DNA from 2 places in the Micromonospora sp. NPDC000668 genome. Region 2 is predicted to be linked to the other one. Evidence: riboswitches for the same ligand, from Rfam matches in the RefSeq annotation. Region 2 holds a riboswitch; the other holds the start of a gene.
The links. A riboswitch is a leader RNA that binds a small molecule or an ion and turns the genes downstream of it on or off. The one in region 2 is predicted to bind S-adenosylmethionine.

Region 1 (3,396 bases), on a different contig from region 2:
ACCACCACCGTGCTGATCCCGCCCGAGGCGTTCCAGCCGGATGGGCCGGCGAACGGCCGGGCGCTGGCCTACCTGGCGCACGAGTACCTCGGCGAGGTGTTCGGCACGGCCTACGACCTGTCCACCATCGGGATCCTCTGGTTCGCGGGCGCCTCGGCGATGGCCGGCCTGCTCAACCTCGTACCCCGCTACCTGCCCCGCTACGGCATGGCACCGACCTGGGCCCGGGCGGTCCGGCCGCTGGTGCTGGTCTTCACCGCGGTGGCGTTCCTGATCACCGTGGTCTTCGAGGCCAGCGTGGACGCGCAGGGCGGCGCGTACGCCACCGGGGTTCTGGTGTTGATCACCTCGGCGGCGACGGCCGTGACCCTCGCGGCACGGCGACGGCGCCAGCGCGGCCGCACGATCGCCTTCGGCATCATCACGGTGATCTTCGTCTACACCACCGCGGCGAACGTGGTGGAGCGCCCCGACGGCGTGAAGATCGCGGCCTGCTTCATCGGCGGGATCATCCTGGTCTCGCTGCTGTCACGGCTGAACCGCGCCTTCGAACTGCGGGTCCAACGGGTGGATTTGGACCCCGAGGCGGCCCGGATGATCGACGAGTGCATCGGGCGCCGGATCCGGCTGATCGCGCACGAGCCGGCCGGCCGAGACCCGGCGGAGTACCGCGACAAGCTGGCCCAGACCGTCGCGGACAACGACTTCCCGGCCGACAGCGACGTGATCTTCGTCGAGGTGACGGTCACCGACCCGTCCGACTTCGAGACCGAGCTGCTGGTGCGCGGCAGCGTGGTGCACGACCACTACCTGGTGCTCAGCCTGGCCAGCTCCGCGGTGCCCAACGCGCTGGCCGCCCTGCTGCTGGAGATCCGCGACCGGATCCAGCGGCGCCCGCACATCTACTTCGAGTGGACCGAGGGCAACCCGGGCGGCAACCTCCTGCGCTACCTGGCCTTCGGACAGGGCGAGATCGCCCCGGTCACCCGCGAGATCCTGCGCCGGCAGGAGCCCGACCGGAGCCGCCGGCCGCACGTGCACGCCGGTTGACCCGGCGGTCCGGTGGTCGTCGCGGAGGGTGAGCGTGGTCATAGCGGCTGGACGATCCGCCGGTTCCGGCTGCTAGCCTCTGGACAGGTCATGAGCGCCAGCGCGAAGCCCCGGCTCGCTGGCCGGCAACCCTCCTCCGCGGTGGGGTGCCCCGGGTGAAGACCAGGCACCGGCAAAGACGTCGGTGCAAGCGTGGCCTGGCACCCAGGTCAGCACAGACCTGGGAGAACCATGCGCATCCTCAGCACCGCCCCACCAACCGACGCCGCGGATTCCCGCGCCGGTTGGCTTCCGCCGGCACTGACCAGGCGGCGGCACGTGGACATGATGCGGGTGTGCAGCGCCGCCTGTCGGTGCCACACCGCGCACTAGCGCACCCCTCTTTCCCGAACCCACCCCAGCGGTACGCCCATCGGGCGCACCGTCGGCGGCGCACGCCTGTGCCCGCCGCTGCGCAACCTTCGGAGACACCCGTGCGAATTCTTCCTGCCCTGACCCGCGCCGCTGCCCTCGGCGCGGCCACGATCCTGGCCGCCACCGCGCTGACCGCCTGCGGCGACGACACGTCGTCCGACGCCACCGCCAACCCGTACGGCCTGTCGCAGCCGGGCGTGCTGCGCGCCGGCACGCTGACCGACGCCCCTCCGAACGTGTACCTCAAGGACGGCAAGTTCACCGGGTTCGACAACGACCTGCTGGCGGCGGTGGCCGGCAAGCTCGGCCTGAAGGTCGAGTTCGTCGGTACCGACTTCTCCGCGCTGCTCTCCCAGGTGAACAACCGCAAGTTCGACGTCGGCAGCTCCTCGATCACCATCACCGAGGCGCGGAAGAAGACGGTCGACTTCGGCAACGGCTACGACTTCGGCTACTTCGGCCTGGACGTCCCGGCCGGCTCGCCGATCACCAGCTTCGACCAGCTCGCCGGCAAGCGGGTCGTGGTGGTCCAGGGCACCGTCCAGGACGACTACGCCACCGGCAAGCAGCTCGACCCGGTCCGGGTGCCGGACTACAACGGCGCGATCAACCAGCTCAAGGCGGGCACCGCCGACGCGTGGATCGCCCCGGCGGAGATCGGCGAGAAGTCGGCCGCCGACAGCAACGGCAAGATCACCGTGGCGGCCAAGCAGCTCAGCCCGGCACCGACCGCGTACGCGGTCGCCAAGGGCAGCGACAAGCTCCGCGAGGCGCTGAACAAGGGCCTCGACGAGGTGATCGCGGACGGCACCTGGAGCCGGTTGCAGGCGCAGTACTACCCGGGCCGGCCGGTTCCGGAGGACTTCCGACCGGGCAGCGGCACGGTGACCGTGCCGTCGGCGTCGGCGTCCGCGTCGACCGCGTCCTGAGGCACATACCCGGTGACGAGCGAGCAGGGCGGTAGGAGAGGCGACCAATGGATCCGTTGAGCACCCTGTGGGAGACCTTCTTCGACTGGGACGCGATGCGCGAGGCGCTACCCGAGATGCTGACTGTCGGGTTGCCCAACACGCTGATCCTGGCGGTCTCCGCCGCCCTGCTCGGCTCGGTGCTGGGCCTGCTGCTGGCCGTCGCCGGCATCTCCCGTACCCGGTGGCTGCGCTGGCCGGCGCGGGTCTACACCGACGTGTTCCGGGGGCTGCCGGCCGCGGCGACGATCCTCCTGATCGGCGTCGGGCTGGCGCCGCTGGGCATGGAGGTCTGGGGACCCGACCCGTACCCGCTGGGCATCCTGGCGCTGTCGCTGATCGCGGCGGCGTACATCGGGGAGATCTTCCGCTCCGGCATCCAGTCGGTGGAGGCCGCCCAACTGGAGGGTGCCCGGGCGCTCGGCTTCTCCTGGGCCGACTCGATGCGGCTGGTGATCATTCCGCAGGGCATCCGGCGGGTGCTGCCCGCCTGGGTGAACCAGCTCATCGCACTGATCAAGGACTCCAGCCTGGTCTACTTCCTCGGACTGGTGGCCAGCCAGCGGGAGCTGTTCCGGATCGGGCAGGACTACGCGGCCACCACCGGCAACGAGTCCGCGCTGCTGCTGGCCGGGCTCTTCTACCTGGCGTTGACCGTGCCGCTGACGCACGTGGTCAACTGGATCGACCGGCGGCTGCGCCACGGCCGGCCGGCCACCGCGCCGGCCGACGATGACGAGGACGACACCGAGTCGGCGCTGGCCGGCACGACCGAAGGGGACCGGCGATGACCACCGGCACGACCACCTCGGTCAGCCTCGACGTAAGCGACGTGCACCTCGCCTTCGGCCCGAACCGGGTGCTGCGCGGCGTCGACCTGGCCGTGCCACGCGGCGCGACGGCCTGCGTGATCGGCCCGTCCGGGTCGGGCAAGTCCACCCTGCTGCGGACGATCAACCGGCTG
Region 2 (3,396 bases):
TGGGGCGTACCCCACCGGCGGTGGCGGCGCGGCCAGCAGCACCGGAATCGGCACCACCGGCTCGTCCGGCGCGGCCACCGGACGCTGCGAACCGTCCGGGAAGCGCAGGTGGTAGCGGCTGCCGTCCCAGACCCCGACCGGGGCCTGCGGGTCCCGACCCACGAAGAACGACCGGTACGAGGTGATCGACTCCAGCAGCTCCCGCTCCTCACGAGCCGTCCGCTCCCGATCGGCCGGCTTGCGGTCCAGGCCGCGCAGCGTCCCGTCGCGCAGCAGGGCCAACCGGGTGGCGGCGAACTGGTACCCCCGCATCGCCCGCACCCCGGCGTCCCCGGCCACCCGACGCGCCCAGCTACGGGCCGCGTGCCGGCGACCGAGACTGCTCAACGCGGCCACCTCGGGCGGGCTCAGCCAGCCGGCGCGCACGTAGTCCGGCAGCGTCCGCTCGGTGAGCCGCCCCTCCCACGCACGCAGCCACACCGCCAGCCCCACCATGCCGAAGAAGACCGGCACCATGAGGCCCAGGAAGCCGTACAGCATGATCACCGTCTCGCCGGTGGCCTGGGTCAGCGTGGGCAGCAGGTTCCAGGTGCCGTGCAACATCATGGCCAGCAGCAGGCCGGCGACCGGTGCGAGCACCCGGACCCGGCGGTCGGCCGTCCGGGCGGCGACACCCAGCCCCACACCGGTCATCGAGGTGAAAAGCGGATGGGCGAAGCCGAACAGCAGGATCCGCACGATGAAGATCGCGATGACCTGCTGGGTGCCGGTCGCCGGGCCGTACCGGTCGGCGCCGGCCGCGTAGCCGTACCCGCCCAGGTAGAGGATGTTCTCCACCATGGCGAAGCCGACCGCGGAGAGCCCGCAGTAGACCAGGCCGTCGGTGATCCCGGACCACTCCCGGCGGCGGAACACCAGCAGCAGGATCGGGCCGAGTGCCTTGGTCAGCTCCTCGATGAACGGCGCCACCAGCACGCCGGTGAGCGCGGCCGGCAGTCCCCAGTCATTGAACCGGGCGGCGGCGAACTCGTTCACGGTGAGCGAGGCAGCCGTGGAGACGAACGCACCCCAGGCGAAGCAGAAGATCAGGTACTTCAACGGCTCCGGCTCGTAGCGGTCCAGCCAGAGGAAGCAGGCGACCAGCACCGGCACCGGCAGGACGGCGGCGACCAGCCCGATCAGCAACGCCTCGACGCCGAGCGACTGGCCGAGCGTGAAGACCATGAAGCCCGCGCAGGCGGCGATGAACAACACCACCCCGGCCAGCACCAGGAACCGCCGCCGGTCTAGTCGGCGCAGCGGCATCCGGGGCGCCTCGCCGGCGGACGGGGCTGCGGGCGCGGGCGGCGACGGCAGGGGTGCACCGGGCGGGGTGTCGGCCATGCGGTCAGCGTAGCCATCCCCCGCCGGCTGGTTTGGTCGCATCGGCAGTCGCTATGCTGCCTGCAGGTCACGAGCGCCAGCGTCAAGCCCCGGCTTGCTGGCCGGCAACCCTCGTCGAGTTCGCGGTGGGGTGCCCCGGGTGATGACCGGGCCCAGCCCGATCGGCGTGCTGGGCAAGCGCGGACCCCGTCCCGACACCAGACCCGGGGTCCCTGACCCCGGAGGTTCCGGCGTGTCCGTCACCCTCGTACCCTCGCTTCCCACCCGGTCCGCCGTGGCGCCCGCGCCGGCCCCGTCGGCGCCGCTCGACGTACTCGGCGTACCGGGCGAGATCAACCTGGACTACGCGGCCAGCGCGCCGTGCGCGCGGGCCGCCGCCGACGCGGTGGCCGAGCTGCTGCCCTGGTACGCCAGCGTGCATCGCGGTGCCGGAGCGCTGTCCCGGCACTGCACGCTGGCCTACGAGCGGGCCCGGCAGACGGTCGGTGACTTCTTCGGCGCCCGCGCCGAAGACCACGTGATCTTCACCCGCAACACCACCGACGCGCTCAACCTGCTGGCCCGGGCGCTGCCCGCCGGCACGACGGTGGTCACCTTCGCCGGCGAGCACCACGCCAACCTGCTGCCCTGGCCGCGCGGCTCGGTCCGGCTGCCGGTGCCCACCGACCCCGCCGGGGCGGTACGCGCCCTCGCCGCCGCCCTCACCGAGCTGCGCCGGGACAGCAACCCGGCGCTGCCCGTACTGGTCGCGGTGACCGGGCGAGCAACGTGACCGGCGAGCGATGGCCGGTGGCCGAGCTGGCCCGGGTGGCCCACCGGCACGGGGCCCGGATCGCCCTGGACGCCGCGCAGCTCGCCCCGCACGCCCCGGTCGATCTGCTCGCGCTCGACGTGGACTACCTGGCCGTCTCGGGCCACAAGCTGTACGCGCCGTTCGGCGCGGGCGTGCTGATCGGCCGGGCGGACTGGCTGGACGTCGCTCCGCCGTACCTGGCCGGTGGTGGCGCCACCAGCCACGTCGGGCCGGCCACCCACGACGTGACCTGGACGACCGGCCCGGCCCGACACGAGGGCGGTACCCCGAACCTGGTCGGCGCGGTGGCGCTGGCCGCGGTGTGCGCGGCGCTTGCCGACGCGGACCGGGTCGCGCTGGCGGCCCGCGAGCAGGCACTGCTGGCCCGGCTGCGGACCGGCATCGCCGCCCTGCCGCATGTGGTGGAGCTGCGCACCTTCGGCCCGGACGCGCCCCGGGTCGGCATCGTGTCGTTCGTGGTCGCCGGGTGGGACTCCGCCGACGTGGCCGCCCGGCTGGCCGCCGAGCACCGGATCGGCGTACGGGACGGGCTGTTCTGCGCCCATCCGCTGGCCCGGCGGCTGCTCGCCGAGGCGGCGGGGACCGGCCGGCGGGACCTGCCGCCCACCGCCCTGCGCGCCAGCATCGGCCTGGGCAGCACGGCCGCGCAGGTGGACCGGCTTCTCGCCGCACTCGCCGCGTTGGGCTGAGGGCGGGCGGAGCGCCGCGGCCCCGGTCAGCCGACCGGTGGGGCGGTGGGCGGCTTCGGCGTCTCGCCCGGCTCGGCCGGTTCACCGATCGGCCGCTCCTGCTCCCCGAAGGCGGTACGGATCCACCGGTTCGCCTCCTCCTGGTCGATCCCGGAGGCCACCAGCAGGTCGCTCGCGGTGGTCCGGATCTGGGCGATCACCACGCTGCCCGAGAAGCCGACCCCGGCTCCGTACGCCCGACCGGCCTCGCTGACCGCCCGCAGCGACCGCTCCCGGGCCTTCTCCGGTTCCTCGCCCACCGCGAACTCGTGCTTGAGCAGCCGGACCGACTCGGCGAGGTGGCCGATGCCGTCCGGCATCGGATCCGGCACCGGCTCCTCGTCCTCGATCAGCGTCACGGCCCGGCGGATCAGCGTGCCGGTGTTGCGCATCGCCCGGTCAATCGGGTCGGCCGCCTCCGCGTAGTGGGTCAGCTCGTCGCGCCGGTGCCAGCGGGCCGGGGAGAGGGTG

Region 1: another riboswitch for S-adenosylmethionine. It lies ahead of ACFY29_RS21245 (ABC transporter substrate-binding protein); the one in region 2 lies ahead of ACFY29_RS20250 (aminotransferase class V-fold PLP-dependent enzyme).

Annotation. Positions count from the first base shown of each region.
Region 1 is NZ_JBIAYP010000004.1:86,430-89,825, forward strand. It holds gene ACFY29_RS21240 (amino acid transporter) at 1-1,050, shown strand, start outside; SAM riboswitch class IV at 1,137-1,249, shown strand; gene ACFY29_RS21245 (ABC transporter substrate-binding protein) at 1,524-2,393, shown strand; gene ACFY29_RS21250 (amino acid ABC transporter permease) at 2,441-3,223, shown strand; gene ACFY29_RS21255 (amino acid ABC transporter ATP-binding protein) at 3,220-3,396, shown strand, end outside.
Region 2 is NZ_JBIAYP010000003.1:849,609-853,004, forward strand. It holds gene ACFY29_RS20245 (PrsW family intramembrane metalloprotease) at 1-1,425, opposite strand, end outside; SAM riboswitch class IV at 1,449-1,569, shown strand; partial or broken gene ACFY29_RS20250 (aminotransferase class V-fold PLP-dependent enzyme) at 1,616-2,886, shown strand; gene ACFY29_RS20255 (aromatic acid exporter family protein) at 2,913-3,396, opposite strand, start outside.